DNA from 3 places in the Massilia sp. S19_KUP03_FR1 genome. Region 1 is predicted to be linked to each of the others. Evidence: predicted binding sites of a transcription regulator. Region 1 holds the regulator's gene; each other region holds the start of a gene.

Evidence for each region. The regulator LexA, encoded in region 1, represses DNA repair genes until DNA is damaged. The targets are predictions, from matches to a motif close to ACTGTATNNNNATACAGT.
Region 2: a site for LexA is predicted at 2,764-2,781, ahead of V6M87_RS13845 (DNA topoisomerase IV subunit B). Genes of this name have one in related genera too.
Region 3: a site for LexA is predicted at 1,704-1,721, ahead of V6M87_RS12580 (ATP-dependent helicase). Genes of this name have one in related genera too.

The regions. Positions count from the first base shown of each region.
Region 1 is NZ_JAQQPS010000002.1:250,125-255,633, forward strand. It holds gene V6M87_RS02805 (cystathionine gamma-synthase family protein) at 1-208, shown strand, start outside; gene V6M87_RS02810 (LysE family translocator) at 272-889, opposite strand; gene V6M87_RS02815 (LysR substrate-binding domain-containing protein) at 1,034-1,909, shown strand; gene V6M87_RS02820 (glutathione S-transferase family protein) at 1,957-2,568, opposite strand; gene lexA (transcriptional repressor LexA) at 2,572-3,204, opposite strand; gene rpsF (30S ribosomal protein S6) at 3,561-3,974, shown strand; gene priB (primosomal replication protein N) at 4,002-4,295, shown strand; gene rpsR (30S ribosomal protein S18) at 4,335-4,625, shown strand; gene rplI (50S ribosomal protein L9) at 4,672-5,124, shown strand; gene V6M87_RS02850 (replicative DNA helicase) at 5,275-5,509, shown strand, end outside.
Region 2 is NZ_JAQQPS010000011.1:91,639-97,147, reverse strand. It holds gene V6M87_RS13860 (GNAT family N-acetyltransferase) at 1-587, shown strand, start outside; gene V6M87_RS13855 (vWA domain-containing protein) at 590-1,759, shown strand; gene V6M87_RS13850 (response regulator) at 1,776-2,585, opposite strand; gene V6M87_RS13845 (DNA topoisomerase IV subunit B) at 2,856-4,850, shown strand; gene parC (DNA topoisomerase IV subunit A) at 4,881-5,509, shown strand, end outside.
Region 3 is NZ_JAQQPS010000010.1:32,115-37,623, reverse strand. It holds gene V6M87_RS12580 (ATP-dependent helicase) at 1-1,675, opposite strand, end outside; gene V6M87_RS12575 (hypothetical protein) at 1,880-2,020, shown strand; gene V6M87_RS12570 (hypothetical protein) at 2,190-2,411, opposite strand; gene V6M87_RS12565 (hypothetical protein) at 2,618-2,794, shown strand; gene V6M87_RS12560 (chromate transporter) at 2,843-3,436, shown strand; gene V6M87_RS12555 (chromate transporter) at 3,433-4,014, shown strand; gene fghA (S-formylglutathione hydrolase) at 4,031-4,867, shown strand; gene V6M87_RS12545 (hypothetical protein) at 5,159-5,509, opposite strand, start outside.

The sequences.
Region 1 (5,509 bases):
CCTGAACCGGCTGACGGTGGGTATTCCGGCCAGCAACCTGGGTGACACGCGCACGCTGGTCATTCCGGTGGCGCACACCATCTTCTTCGAGATGGGCGCCGAACGGCGCGCCAGCATGGGCATCGCTGAGTCGCTGATCCGGGTTTCGGTGGGCATTGAAGAGACGGCCGATTTGCTGGCCGATTTCGGCGCCGCGCTCGACGTTTAATTGCTGCGCCATTTCCCGACGGCGCGCAAGATCTTGCCGTGGCCGACCACACCCCGCGCTGCTTCAACGGCTCAGGTTAGCAAACGCAAGCGATACGCCCAGCCCCATTAAAAGCGCGCCGATCAATTTGTCGATCACCTTCTGGTGATTGACCATGCGGGATCGAAACGCGTGTTGCGAGAAAAATAGCGCGACCAGCGCGAACCAGAAAAAGTGGGTAGCCGACATGAACAAGCCATAGCCGAACTGGATCGGCAATGGCGTCGCCGCTTGCACGACCTGGGTGTAGGTGCTGACGACAAACAGCGTCGTCTTCGGATTCAATGCGTTGGTCAGAAAACCATTACTGAGCAATGTAATGGGCGATACCGTGCTGTCGGCGTGCAGGTCGATGGTCAGTTTCGATTGATTGGAAAACGTCTTCCATCCGATGACGATCAAATACAGGGCGCCGGCTATTTTAATCACGGTGAATAACCAGGGTGAATGCGCGCTGATCAAAGCAATGCCAAATATCGTGTAAAACACATGGACCTGCACACCGAGCGCGATGCCGAGCGCGGCAAGCAGCCCGGCATTGCGGCCATACAGATAGCTGTTTCGCGTCACCATCGCGAAATCCGGACCCGGACTGATGGTGGCCAGGATAGTAATCAGTGCAACAGCAACGAGCTCGGTCATGGTTCTTTCCTTCGTTAGTAGTGGCAATTGCGCGCGCCCCGCCGATACAATTTCGGGGAATCTTTCTGGCGACAAATTATGGATATAATGCCGGGGGCTGAATAGCGATGTATCGTCTCCATAACGCGTGAGAAAAACTGACGGATGGCCAGGCAAATACCGCTCAACACACTGCGTTTTTTTGAAGCCGCCGCCAGGCTTGGCAGTTTCGTCAAAGCCGCCCACGAGCTGAACCTGACGCATGGCGCGGTCAGTCGCCAGATCCGCCTGCTCGAACAGACCTTGGGCATTGCATTGTTCGAGCGCCGCAACCGGGGCGTGTTTTTGACGGCGCAGGGCGAGCGCTTGCGCGCCGTGACCGAGGACGCGTTCGAACGGATCGACGCGACCGTGCAGGCATTGCGTGAGCCTGCGCGGCAGGCGCCCTTGGTGGTGTCATGCGAACCGACGATTTCGATGAAATGGCTGATACCGCGGCTGGGTGATTTTGCGCGGCGCTATCCGGAGGTGCCGCTGCACATCTTTGCGTCGGGTGGCCCGGTGGCGTTTCAGCGCGACGGGGTCGACGTGGCCTTGCGCCGCAACGACTTTCATTGGAGCGCGGAGCTGCATGCGGAAAAGGTGTGCGATGAATGGGTGGGACCGGTCTGCGCGCCGACGCTGCTGAAACGGCGCCAGCTCGATCTGCCCGCGCAAAAAATCCTGCACACGGCGTCGCGCAAGAGCGCCTGGCCAAACTGGCGCAGCGTCAGCGCCACGAGCGCCAGCCATAGCGGCAGCCAGACCTACGAGCATTTCTATCTGTCGCTGCAAGCTGCCTGTGCCGGTCTGGGCGTGGCGATCGGCTCGGTCTTCATGACGCAGGAAGAGATTGGCAGCGCACGCCTGGTTGCGCCGTTCGGCTTCATGCGCGACGGGTCCGCGTACTTCCTGCTGTCGTCGCGACCGTTCGAGACCGATCCGCGCCGCGTCGCTTTCCTGGCATGGCTACGCCAGCAAATGCACTATTTGCCGGCCTGATGTGGCGCGTGATTCACTGGCCGACTTCGGTGATGCCTTCACGGACATCAAGCGTAGAAGCTGTCTGGATGGCGCCAGCCTGGCAGCTCGCTGATGCGCTGGATCCATCCGGCCACATGCAGCGGCAGCGCGACCTGTGCCTGGTCAGCCCAGAACAGGTAGGCGCTCATCGACAGGTCGACGATGGTCGGCGCGGCGCCGAGGATAAAATCCCGGCCATCCGCCAGTTCGATATCCATGCGTGAAATATCTGCATTGCAACGCTCGCGCAGCATCGCCATAACCGCCGCATCGACGCCGCCGCCGCGCACTGCGTGCCGCAGGTTCGGTAGGGAAAAGCCGATCCGGTTTGCTTCCCAGAACAGCCACTGGCTTACGCCATCCTGCAAGGCGGCAGTCTCGCCTTCCAGTACGCCGCTGTGCGCCGCCAGGTGCAGCAGGACCGCATTCGACTGGGCGTAAATGCGCCCGTTGTGCAACAACACCGGCACTTCGCCATGTGGCGATAAATTGCGAAACGCCTGGGGCCGCGCGGCGCGCGCCTGGCTCAGGTCGATCTCGTGAAATGTGTACGGCAACTGCGCCATTTCCAGCAACACGCGCACCTTGAAGGCATGGCCCGATGCGCGTGCGCCGTAGAGCGTGATGTCGTCACGCACGCCTCAGTTCCAGCTGCGCATTAGCCCTACAGCAAGCCCTTCCAGCGCGAACTCGTCTTCCGGGTCAACCCGGATGATTTTGAAGTCGGGGTTCTCCGGCAGCAGCTCGACCAGGGAACCCGTCTTGCGGTAACGCTTGACGGTGACGTCGTCACCGATGCGCGCCACGACGATCTGGCCGTTCTTGGCACTGTCGACTTTTTTGACCGCCAGCAAATCGCCGTCCATGATGCCGGCGTCGCGCATCGACCAGCCGCGTACCTTCAGCAGGAAGTCGGGTTTGGCCGCGAACATGGCTGGATCGACGTTGTAGGTCGCCTCCACATGTTCCTGGGCCAGGATGGGCGAACCGGCGGCCACGCGCCCGACCAGCGGCAGCGCCATCATGATGGCGGCAGGGACGATCGCGACCGTTTCCACGGAAGCGCCGATCAGGCGGATGCCGCGCGAGGTGCCGGGGGCGATTTCGATCGCGCCCTTGCGGGCCAGCGCTTGCAGGTGTTCTTCGGCCGCGTTGGCCGATTTGAAGCCCAGTTCACGGGCGATCTCGGCGCGGGTCGGGGGAAAGCCGGTGTTTTCGATGGCTTCGCGGATCAAATTCAGAATTTGTTCCTGCCGTGCAGTGAGCTTGATCATGGGGCTAAAGACTGGTTATATGGACAGACTGTATTTTTGTACAGTATTTCGGGCAATGCAAGGGAATTCGTGGCTTTTTTTCACACTCTGTGCAATAAACGGTTTCCACCGTCACCCCCGCGCAGGCGGGGTCCTATAACACGCTGCCGAAGTCACACAGTTGATGGCTTCCGGCGGCATGCTATGGGTCCTCGCCTGCGCGAGGATGACGTGCTGAGGCAGGTTGCCGAAGGATATTGTGCAACATCATCACTAGCCCAAAGTCCCCATCCGGGTTATAATCGCCGGCTTTCCCTTCCCACACTCGTCTTGACGCCGAGGTGGGCATTTGTTTAAACGTCCTCAAGGAGTACTGAATGCGTCACTATGAAATCGTTTTTATTGTCCACCCGGACCAAAGCGAGCAAGTCCCGGCGATGATCGAACGTTATAAGGCCAGCGTCACTGCACGCGGCGGTAACATTCACCGCGTCGAAGACTGGGGCCGTCGTCAGATGGCTTACTCGATCCAGAAGCTGCCTAAAGCGCACTACATCTGCCTGAACATCGAATGCGACAACGACACCCTGGTCGAGTTGGAAACCGCCTTCAAATTCAATGATGCCGTGCTGCGCCACCTGACCGTCAAACTGAAGAAAGCCGAAACGGCTCCTTCGCCGATGATGAAGTCGGTACAGCGTGAAGACGCAGCCAAGAGCCACCGCTCGGAATCGGCACCAGCCGCAGCAGCCCCGGCTCCTGTCGCAGCGCCGGCGCCAGCCGCAGCGTAATTCAAGCAGCAATCTCGTAGCAAGGCAGTGAACCAGCTTCAGTTTGTAGCCACCATTTTAGAGCGCGACGTATTGCGTTATACCCCGGCCGGCGTGCCCATCGTGTCCGCCACCCTGTCGCACAGTTCGCAACAGGTCGAAGCAGGGGTGGAACGACTGGTCGAGTTTGAAATGGCAGCGTTGGCCGCAGGGGAAATATCCGGGCGGTTTTCACGGGCTGAATTGGGCGCAGTGCATCAGTTCACGGGATTTGTAGCAAAGAAGAATCGCAGCAGCAAAGCCCTGGTGTTTCACATCATTGATTTCAGTGCCGCCGCCTGATTAAACTGGCGACGCATCATTTAGATACAGGAGCCTCAAATGGCATTCGGTAAAAAGTTCGACAAAAACAAGCTCAAGCTCAAAGAGAAGCGCAAACAACAGAACCCACTGTTCAAGCGTAAGAAATTCTGCCGCTTCACCGCAGCAAACGTGGAACAAGTTGACTACAAAGACGTCGACACCCTGAAAGACTTCGTCCAGGAAAATGGCAAGATCATGCCAGCCCGCCTGACCGGCACCAAGGCGCACTACCAGCGCCAGGTTGACACCGCCATCAAGCGCGCTCGCTACCTCGCGCTGCTGCCTTACACCGATCTGCACCACGCTTAATATCGGCAACGATATTTAGCCAAGTCAGATAATCCTGGAGAGAACTATGCAAATCATTCTGTTAGAAAAAGTAGTCAACGTCGGCAACCTGGGCGACGTCGTGAAAGTCAAGGACGGTTACGCACGTAACTTCCTGATCCCACAACGCATGGCCCGCCGCGCCACCGCATCGGCTGTTGCCGAATTCGAAGTCAAGCGCGCCGAGTTGGAAAAAGTCGCCGCTGCAAAACTGAGCGCGTCGCAAGCCGAAGGCGAAAAACTGAGCGGCATGACTGTCACCATCGGCCAAAAAGCCGGCGTTGATGGCCGTCTGTTCGGTTCGGTCACCAACTCCGACATCGCTGAAGCGTTGACGAAGCAAGGTTTCGCTGTCGAAAAAGCGCAAGTGCGTCTGCCAACCGGTCCGTTGAAGACCACTGGCGAGCACCCGGTTGCAGTTGCTCTGCACACCGACGTGGTTGTTGAAATCACCATCGCTGTCGTGGGCGAGCAAGCGTAAGCTTGTTTCACACGCAGTAGCGAAGAAGCCGGGCTTGCCCGGCTTTTTTTCGCTCTGCGATTCGCGGCCATTGCCAATTAGTTACCTTCTTCTCAGCAATTATCTCGCGATTGCGACTTCGGTCTACCCGGAGGCGGTATAATGCCGCCCATGAACGCCCCCGCAGATCCGCAAGTCGATTCCCTCCGCATTCCACCGCATTCGATTGAAGCCGAACAATCCGTTATAGGAGGTTTGCTTCGCGATAATGCAGCGTGGGACCGTATCGCCGACTTCATGCACGCCGATGATTTCTACCGTTACGACCACCGCATCATCTTCGAACAAGTCATTCGCCTGATCAACGGCGGCAAACCGGCCGACGTGATCACCGTGTACGAAGCGC
Region 2 (5,509 bases), on a different contig from region 1:
TCCAGGTTGCACCGGTCACGCTGGAATCGAACGGTGTGCGCCTGGCGCCTTTGTCTTTGGCCCACGCAGACGGCCTGCGTGCGGCTGCGTCCGACGGCAAGCTGTGGGAGTTGCGCATCACCTCGGTGCCGGAACCGCAGGACGTCGAAGCCTATATCCAGCGTGCGCTGGACATGCCGGACCGGGTCGCCTTTGCCGTCCTCGACGCGGCCAGCGGTGAGGTCATCGGCAGCACCAGCTATCACGACATTTTGCCGCTGGTCGACCGCGTCGAAATCGGCTGGACCTGGTACGCCAAAAGCCGCCAGCGCAGCCATGTGAACACCAGCTGCAAACTGTTATTGCTGTCGCACGCCTTCGACACCCTCGGCTGCGCCGTGGTCGGCTGGCGCACCGACAATTTTAATTTTGCGTCGCAAAAGGCGATCGAACGGCTGGGCGCAAAAAAGGATGGCGTGATTCGCCACCACGCCGTGCGGCGCGACGGCAGCATCCGCGATACGGTCATGTACAGCCTGCTGCGCGGCGAATGGCCGGAAGTCAAAATGCAGTTGGAATACCAGTTACGCCGTCACGCACAAGATTAACCATGCTGATCGATTTCTTTTATACGCTGCGCGATGCGAAAGTCCCGGTGACGATCCGGGAGTTTCTCAGCCTGCTCGAAGCGCTGGACCGGGGCGTCATCACGACCTCGCTCGACGATTTCTATTATCTGGCGCGCCTGACCATGGTCAAGGACGAAGCCCATTTCGACAAGTTCGACCGCGCCTTCGGCATGTACTTCAAGGGCATCGATGCGGTGTTCGACAAGAACCCGTCGATTCCACTCGACTGGCTGGTGAAACGCATGGAACGCGAATTGACGCCCGAGCAAAAGGCGGCGCTGGAAAAATTCGGCTACGACAAGCTGATGGACCGCCTCAATGAACTGCTCAAAGAGCAAAAGGAGAAGCACGAAGGCGGCAATAAATGGATCGGCACCGGCGGCACCTCGCCGTTCGGGCATGGTGGCACCAATCCGGAAGGCATCCGCATCGGCGGCGAGAGCCGCAACCGCACTGCCGTCAAGGTGTGGGAACAGCGCAGCTACAAGGATTACGACGCCGAGCGCGAACTGGGCACGCGCAACCTGAAGGTGGCCTTGCGGCGCCTGCGCAAATTCGCGCGCCAGGGCGCCGACGATGAACTGGCGCTGGACGCGACCATCCAGGCCACGGCCAGCAATGCCGGCTTTCTCGACATACGCATGCAGCCGGAACGCAAGAACCGCATCAAGGTGCTGATGCTGCTCGATGTGGGCGGCTCGATGGACGACCATATCGCCCGCACCGAGGAGCTGTTTTCGGCGGCCAAAACCGAGTTCAAGAACATGGAGTTCTTTTACTTTCACAACTGCGTCTACGATTATCTCTGGAAGAACAACCGCAGACGGCATGCCGAGCGCTTTCCGACCTGGGATATCTTGCGCAAGTATCCGGCCGACACGCGCCTGATCTTTGTCGGCGACGCCACCATGAGCCCGTACGAAGTCATGGCGCCGGGTGGCTCGGTGGAATACAACAATGAAGAAGCCGGGGCCGAATGGCTGGCGCGCTTTTGTCACGCGTTTCCGAAGTTTGCCTGGCTCAATCCCGAGCCGGAAGGCGTGTGGCAGTACCGGCAGTCGGTGGCGATGATCAGGCAGTTGATGAACAATCGCATGTTTCCGGTGACGATAGAAGGCCTGGAGCGGGCCATGCGGGTGCTGAGTAAATAAGACACCGGCGCGGGCATTAACCGAGCAAGCGGTTCAGCACTGCCACCAGGTCGCGGTCCCCGACCGGCTTGTCGAGCACGCCGCGCAAGCCGCAATCGCGCCCGCGCGCGCTGTCGAAGCGGAACGCCACCCCGCACAGCAGCACCACGGCCGTGCGCAACGATCCTTCCTGCGCCTTGATCGCGGCGCACACGGCATACGGATCGACCCCGGCAAGGCCGGTATTGATCATCACCAGCGATACCGGCGTTTCGTCACACAGGCGCAAGGCCACCGGCGCACTGTCGGTCCACTCGATCGCCATGCGCCGCGCGCCCAGCAACTTGGCCACGTGGTCGCGAAACGCGCCGCGGTTGTCGAGTATCAGCACCGCCCCGGACGGCGTGGCCTGGCGCCGCTGCCGCCACGCCTCGCTGCGCGGCGTCTCGATGCGCGGATGGCGGCGCCGCTCGGGGGCCAGGTGGCGCTCGCAATCGCGCAGCAGTGCCAGCGCCTGCGCGCGCCGGCCCACCATCTCGGCCATCATTTCGTGCAGCTGGCCGCGCTGGAGGGGACGCGAAATGCGCGGGAACGGCAGCGGCGCCGGGGTGCGCGCCACCACCATGGCGGGTTGCACCGGGCCCGGATTGGCGCGCGTCAGCGCTGCCAGACCGGCCGGGGCATCGCCGTCAGCGATATAAAAATCCGGTTCGTGCAGGCTGTCCTCAGCCAGACAGATATAGGACGGGCCGCCGTCCGGACCATGCGCCAGCAAAGCGTCAAGATGCGACCGTTCATCCGGGGCGAAGCCGAGCAGACGCACGGTATAGGGAGTGTTACTTGCCATGTGAACAACCATGCCTGGTGAATTACGGGAAAATGCCTTGCCTGTAATCTAGTCACGATCGCGCCTGCATGCAAGGAGCAAAAACTCTTTCCTTCTATTTGCCATGGCTCAAAGATAGAATGCCGGAAAGAGAGCTCTGCAAGCCGGCGCAGGCAGACACAATGGATTTGCGATAAACACTGTACAGGCGTACAGTATCGGTCGCAGTCCACCCGTGCCACCCGCAGCAGGCTGGGCTCACGCAAGCAAGTAATTTCATAAAGTTCAGGCATGGCCACCAAAAAACCCGCATCCGATTACAGCGAATCATCCATCCGCGTCCTGAAGGGACTGGAACCCGTCAAGCAACGTCCGGGCATGTACACCCGCACGGAAAATCCCTTGCACATCATTCAGGAAGTGATCGACAACGCCTCCGACGAGGCGCTGGGAGGCCACTGCAACAACATCGGCGTGACGATCAACGCTGACGGCTCGATCACGGTCGAAGACGACGGCCGCGGCATTCCTGTCGGCATCCACCCTGAAGAAGGCGTGCCGGTCGTGGAGATCGTCTTCACGCGCCTGCACGCGGGCGGCAAATTCGACAAGGGTTCGGGCGGCGCTTATGCATTCTCGGGCGGCTTGCACGGTGTTGGCGTGTCGGTCACCAATGCGCTGTCGTCGCGCCTGGAAATTTCGGTCTGGCGCAAGGATGAGGCCGGCAACGGTTTCCACCACATGGCGTTTGCCGATGGCGACGTGATCGAACCGCTGGCGTCGGAACTGGCGCCGCGCGGCGGCAAAAAATCGGGTACCCGCGTCACCGCCTGGCCGAATCCGAAGTATTTCGATTCGCCGCTGATCTCCGCCACTGAACTGCAGAGATTATTGCGCTCGAAAGCCGTGCTGCTGCCGGGCGTCACCGTCACGCTGACCAACGCCAAAACCGGCGACGTGCAGACCTGGAAATACGACGAAGGCCTGCGCGGCTACCTCAACGAGATGCTGGCGCAACACTCCGACGGCGACACACTGATCCCCCTGTTCGAAGGCGCGCAATACTCGAACGGCGACGACGGCTTTGCCGAAGGCGAAGGCGCGGCCTGGGTGGTGGCGTGGACCGAAAATGGCGGCGTCACGCGTGAAAGTTACGTCAACCTGATCCCGACGCCCAACGGCGGCACCCACGAATCGGGCCTGCGCGACGGCCTCTACGGCGCCGTCAAAAATTTCATCGACATGCATTCGCTGCTGCCGAAAGGCGTCAAGTTGATGCCGGAAGACGTGTTTGCGCGTGTCTCCTTCGTGCTCTCGGCCAAGGTGCTGGACCCGCAATTCCAGGGTCAGATCAAGGAACGCCTCAATTCGCGCGACGCCGTGAAACTGGTCTCGACCTTCACCAAGCCGCCGCTGGAACTGTGGCTGAACCAGCACGTCGACTACGGCCGCAAGCTGGCCGACCTGGTCATCAAGCAAGCCCAATCGCGCCTGCGCTCGCTGCAAAAAGTCGAAAAGAAAAAATCGTCCGGCGTGGCGGTGTTGCCAGGTAAATTGACCGATTGCGAATCGACCGACATCACCCGCAATGAACTGTTCCTGGTCGAGGGCGACTCGGCCGGCGGCTCCGCCAAGATGGGCCGCGACAAGGAATACCAGGCCATTTTGCCGCTGCGCGGCAAGGTGCTGAACTCCTGGGAAACAGACCGCGACCGCCTGTTTGCCAACAACGAGATCCATGATATTTCGGTGGCCATCGGCGTCGATCCGCACGGGTACGGCGACTCGCCCGACCTGTCCAACCTGCGCTACGGCAAAATCTGCATCCTGTCGGATGCGGACGTGGACGGTTCGCACATCCAGGTCTTGTTGCTCACGCTGTTTTTCAAACATTTCCCGGCCCTGTTCGAACACGGCCATATCTGCATCGCCCGTCCGCCGCTGTTCCGGGTCGACGCGCCGGCGCGTGGCAAGAAGCCGATCCAGAAGCTGTACGCGCTCGACGCGGGCGAACTGATCGCCATCGAAGACAAGCTCAAAAAAGACGGCGTCAAGGATGGCGCCTGGAGCATTTCGCGCTTTAAAGGTCTGGGCGAGATGAACGCGGAACAATTGTGGGAAACCACGATGAATCCGGATACGCGCCGCCTGCTGCCCGTGAAACTGGGCGATTTTTCCCAGGGCGATGCGTCGGCACGTTTCAATATGCTGATGGGCAAAGGCGAGGCTGCGGCGCGCCGTGCCTGGATCGAAGAACACGGCAACGAAACCGAAGCGGATATTTAACGCTACCGCTCACAAAAAACGAATTGAACCATGTCCCAATCCAACCTGTTTGACCAAGCCTCACCCCCGCCACCGCCGCCAGACGACGCCGAAACGCTGACCCTGTCCACGTTCGCCGAGCGCGCCTACCTTGATTACGCCGTCTCGGTGGTCAAGGGCCGCGCCCTGCCGGACGTCTCCGACGGTCAGAAGCCGGTGCAGCGCCGCATCCTGTTTTCGATGAACGAGCTGGGCTTGTCGAGTACCTCGAAGCCACGCAAATCGGCCACCGTGGTCGGCGACGTACTCGGTAAACTGCACCCGCACGGCGACCAGTCGGTGTACGACGCGCTGGTGCGCATGGCACAGGATTTTTCGCTGCGCTACCCGCTCATCGACGGCCAGGGCAATTTCGGCTCGCGCGATGGCGATGGCGCCGCCGCGATGCGTTACACCGAAGCGCGCCTGACGCCGGTGTCGCGCCTGCTGCTCGATGAACTCGACCTCGGTACCGTCGACTTCCAGCCCAACTATGACGGTTCCTTCGAAGAGCCAAGACAATTGCCGGCGCGCCTGCCGATGGTGTTGCTCAATGGCGCGTCAGGTATTGCGGTCGGCCTGGCCACCGAAATCCCGTCGCACAATCTCACCGAAGTAGCGGCTGCGGCCGTCGCGTTAAT
Region 3 (5,509 bases), on a different contig from region 1:
TCGCCTCGGGCGGGTCGAGCGTGATTTCAGCGAGGAAGGTTTCGCGCGAGCCATGGCCGCCAGCCAGTTGTACCAATTGTTCGATGTCGGCGATGCGCACCTGCGCGTCGTCGTGCATGCGTTCCAGGTGCGGCACATACCAGCTTTTGACCAGTTCGATATCGGCCGGCCAGCGCAGGCCCGGCGCCCGCAAGGCGCGGTACAGCGCCACGAAGGCCTGCCAGTCGGCCAGGCTTTTGGTGGGTGCGGTGAAGGCGGCCAGCGCCGCCACCGGCTCGGCACTCTGCCCGACCGCGTCCAGCAGGCGGCTTGCCGTGGCCGGACCGATGCCGGGAATCAGCTGTGCAACGCGAAAGCCAGCCAGGCGGCCGGCCGGATTCTGGGCGAAGCGCAGCACCGCCAGCACATCCTTGATATGCGATGCCTCGAGGAATTTCAGTCCGCCGAATTTGACGAACGGGATATTTCGGCGCATCAGCTCCAGCTCCAGCGCGGCACTGTGGCTGGCTGCCCGGAACAGCACCGCCTGCGACTTCAGGGTCATGCCGGCTTCGCGGTGTTCGAGGATGCGATTGCAGACCCAGCGCGCCTGTTCGGCTTCGTCGGGAATCAACACCAGCTGGGGCAAGGCATTCGATACCTTGTCGGTCCACAGGGTTTTGGCATGACGTTCGCGCGCGCCGGCAATCACCGCATTCGAGGCGTCCAGTATCGGTTGCGTAGAGCGGTAATTGCGGTCCAGCGTGATCTGGCACGCCGGCTGGCTGAACTGCCTGGGAAAATCGAGGATGTTGCGCACCGTGGCGCCGCGGAACGAGTAAATCGACTGGGCATCGTCGCCGACCACCATCACGCCCTGCCCGGTCGGCTTCATACCAATCAGGATGGCGGCCTGCAATTTATTCGTGTCCTGGTATTCGTCGACCAGCACATGGTCGAACAGATTGCCGAGCTCGGGCCCCAGTTCGGGATCGGATGCCATGTCAGACCAGAACAGCAGCAGGTCGTCGTAGTCGAGCACGTTCTGTTCCGCCTTGGCATCGACATACGCGCCAAACAGGGTTTTGAGTTGCGCCTCCCACTCGCTGCACCATGGGAAGGTACTCTGCAACACCAGGTCCAGGGGCTGCTGGCTGTTGACGACGCGTGAATAGATCGCGAGGCAGGTGCCTTTCAATGGAAACCGTTTTTCGGTCTGCGTCAGGCCAATGTCGTGGCGCACCATGCCCATCAAATCTTCCGAGTCGCCGCGGTCGTGGATGGTGAAGGCTTCGTCGAGCCCGATGCGCCCGGCGTACTCGCGCAACAGGCGCGCACCGATGCTATGGAAGGTGCCGGCCCACGGCAGGGTAATGGGCGCCTGCGCGCTGGAGCGGCCGAGGATGCGGTGCAACACATTCCCGGCACGTTGCGTCATTTCATTGGCAGCGCGGCGCGAAAAGGTCAGCAGCAACATGCGCTGGGGATCGGCGCCGTGCGTGATCAGGCGCGCCACGCGGTGTGCCAGCGTGTTGGTCTTGCCGGAACCGGCGCCGGCAATGACCAGCAGCGGTCGCGCCGCGCCGGGTGCGCAGTCAATATCGTGCTCGACGGCAGCGCGCTGCTCGGCGTTCAGGCCGGCGAACGGATCATCGCTGGTGGAAGGAAGGGCAATATCGGGCACAACGGCAGGCATGGCACACTTTGGACGGTGGAGACGAACAACTGTACATTTATCCAGTTGCGAACCGCAAGCTTAATTTGTATCGCCGGCGAAAGGACCACGGCAAGACGCCGGCGCGCCATCACATTCATGGCGAACTCGACTTGATATTGCTCAAGCTAAGTGCCGGTATTTAAAGGACTTTTTGAAATATCCACAGACCGTGTGGATAACTTTGTGGATAAAACCACCCTTGACAGCCCCAAACGCTGGCCTCAGGCGGGTTTCAACAAGATGCCCGTTGTGCAGGCAAAACACGAATCCTTTAAAATCAATGACTTGCAATCTGCCGAACCAAACCGAAAGAATTCTTTTTAAACTTTCCAAGTTAAAATTTCTGTGCATAACAAGACCTTCTGAACGCCGGGAAGTTCCTGAAATGATGTATTTTTTACACTGATATACAGGACCGTGTGGCAACGAACCGTCGAGCACTTCGCAGCGCGACGCCGTGACGCTGCCAGGGGCTGCGCGGCCGCCAGCAGACTCACATATCGTTGCTGCGGCGCCGCTCCGGCTCGAGCAAAACGCGCGCGATCACCTTGGCACCAACGTCACGCGACTTCAGGAATTCGACCGCACTCATGGTATTGCTCGATTGTTGCATCGAAATCCCGCGTTCGACGATGCTGCGCTGGGTTTCGTCATGGCGTGCTTCGGCATGGCCACTCCCGACGAAAACATGGGGATGCAGTTGTGGTTCGATCATTGCAGTTCCTCTCAGTAAAACACTGGGGTGCGTACGCGATGTTCAGGGAGTATCGATCAAGTCGGCGGGAAGTCAATGGCAAGATTCCATCGAAACGTGCAGTTGGCACGATTCACCCAACCCACTGTAACGCAAGCGGCGCGCCATGAGGCGCGCGCCTGACATAAAATTCTTTCCTTACCCACTCTCAAAAATACACAATTACCATGAGTAATTTTCCTGACCCCAAATTGAATCCCGGCGACGAAGCCGAACCCGGTACGCCAGGTGCTGCCGAAGACATCTGCGATGGCTGTTCCGGCAGCGGCAAACTGGCCGACGGCAGCGACTGCCCGGAATGCGGCGGCAGCGGGCGCGTGATGCGCGGCATCGGCGGGGGCTGAGCGCGCTGCTGCATGGACAAGGGCGAACCCGGCGCACATAATGCGAGCATGAGCTCATTGCCGTTCGCACACCTCGCCCCGACGCCTGCCCCCTGCCGTCCCGCTTCGCTGCGCGACCTGTTTTTCGCTTTTACCTGGCTGGCGCTGCAGGGGTTTGGCGGCGTGCTGGTGGTCGTGCAGCGCGAGCTGGTCGAACGCAAACGCTGGCTGAGCCAAGAAGAATTTGTCGAAGACTGGGCCGTTGCACAGGTGCTGCCGGGGCCGAACGTGGTGAACCTGGCGCTGATGTTCGGCGGGCGCATGTTTGGTTTGCCCGGCGCCTTGACGGCGCTGGCTGGCTTGCTGGCCGCGCCGCTGGTCATCGTGCTCCTGCTGGCCATGCTGCATACGCGCTTCGCTGGCTACCCGGCAGTGGAAGGTGCGCTGCGTGGCATGGCGGCGGTATCGGCCGGCCTGATCGGCGCGGTGGGCCTGAAATTGGCGGTGGCGCTGGCCAATAATCCGGTGCCGCTGGCCTGGTCCGTGGCGATCGCCCTGACCGGCTTCATCCTGGTGGCCCTGCTCCATGTACCACTCTGGTATGTCATGGCTGGCCTGGGTGGCCTCGGCTGCGTACTGGCCTGGCGCCGGCTACGCGCATGACGGCGCCCCTGATCGTGCTGGCGTGGGACGACTGGCTCACGCTGTTTTCGCATTTCCTGTTGCTGTCGCTGATGTCGATTGGCGGCGCAATTTCGACGACATCGGAAATGCACCGTTTCCTGGTCGAGCAGCATCATTGGCTCACGCAGGCGCAATTTAACGATTCCATCGCCATCGCCCAGGCCGCACCGGGGCCGAACGTGCTGTTCGTGGCCCTGATGGGCTGGAACGTGGGCATGAACGCCGGCAGCCCGGCCGCCGCCGCGTTGGGGGTGGCCGTGACGATGTGCGGCATCCTGCTCCCTTCCACTTTTCTCACCTATTTCGCCTCGCAGTGGGGCCATCGCAACCGCCACCTGCGCGCCGTGCGTGCATTCAAGCAAGGCATGGCGCCGGTGGTGATCGCGCTGTTGATGGCCACCGCCTGGATCCTCGCCAGTGCGGGTGGCCACGGTCTGGCCGACTGGCGCTTGTGGCTGCTCTCGCTGGTCAGCGGCCTCGTCATCTGGCGCACCAGGCTGCACCTGTTATGGGTGCTGGGCGCCGGCGCGCTGCTGGGCGCCTTGCAACTACTTTAATTTTCCAGGACTTACTATGCCCGAACTGTTGAACGAACACCGCTGCTTCGGCGGCACCCAGCGTTTTTATCGTCACGATGCGCGCGCGATCGGTTTGCCGATGCGCTATTCGGTCTTCATCCCGCCCGTCAAAGCCGGCGTGACCTTGCCGGTGGTCTTTTTCCTGGCCGGCTTGACGTGCACCGAAGAAACCTTCATGGCCAAGGCCGGCGCGCAGCGCATCGCAGCCGAGGAAGGCATCATCCTGGTCACGCCCGACACCAGCCCGCGTGGCGCCAATGTGCCCGGTGAAGACGACGACTGGGATTTTGGTAGTGGCGCCGGCTTTTATGTGGACGCGACCGAGGCGCCGTGGGCCGAGCATTACCGCATGTACAGCTACATCCTCGAATTGCGCGAACTGGTGCTGGCGACGCTGCCGGCCGACCCGGCCCGCTGCGGCATCTTCGGCCACTCGATGGGCGGCCACGGTGCACTGGTGCTGGCACTGCGCAATCCGACGCTGTTCCGCTCGGTCTCAGCACTGGCGCCGATTGCCGCACCAATCCTGAGTCCATGGGGCAAAAAAGCCTTCAGCGGCTACCTTGGCGTCGACCAGGACCGCTGGCGCGCCTATGACGCCAGCGTGCTGATGGCGGCGTCGCAGCAGCCGTTTTCAGAGATCCTGATCGACCAAGGCGAGGCCGACAAATTCCTGGCCGAGCAGCTTTTCCCCGATGTGTTTGCGGCAGCCTGTGAGCGGGTCGGACAGCCGCTGGACTTGCGCCGACATGAAGGTTATGACCACGGCTACTATTTTATTTCGACCTTCGTGGCCGATCACCTGCGGTTTCATCGGCGGCAACTGGGTTAAGTGCCTATCCCGGTAGGTAGGAGGAAGCGGATGCCGATGCATGGCGAGTGTGGGCAAGGCGAGAGGAGGACGCATGGCTAGCCATGCTACGACGAGCAACGCAGTCCGCGCTCGTCAGGCGCGGCAGCAGCGACTCCGCACTACTGGGATAGGCACTAAGTGCTGGAATGGATCGTTCAACGGCCCAGAAGTTGATGTCGATTTATGACTGCCTGAGAGCCAGGCAAGACCTGGCCCGTACTGATGAGGTACGGGCTTAACCCCTGGCGCACCAGCCCGGTTTAGTTGTTCCTACATTTTTACACTGCCTGGGCCGGACGCGGTACGCTGCAAGAGCGCCTCCTCCAGGCGCGGCATTGTCTCTGGCGCTGTCATGCGCGCACCTTTTGCGCCAACCAACAGGCAGGCTGCGGCGCCGAGGTACCAAACTCCCTGCAGCAGCAAGACGCCAACGACCAGGGCCTGCGTCAGGTTCGCTCCGGCGACGACGATCGCCACGCCAGGAAGCGCCCCGGTCACCGCCCCGACCATCCCGATTCTGCGCGCCAGCCCCGGATCGCGCAGCAGCGCCAGTGACCACGCGACCGCAGCCAGCGACTGGCAAACCCACGCCACCAGCGCGATATCCGTCAGGGCGACGCC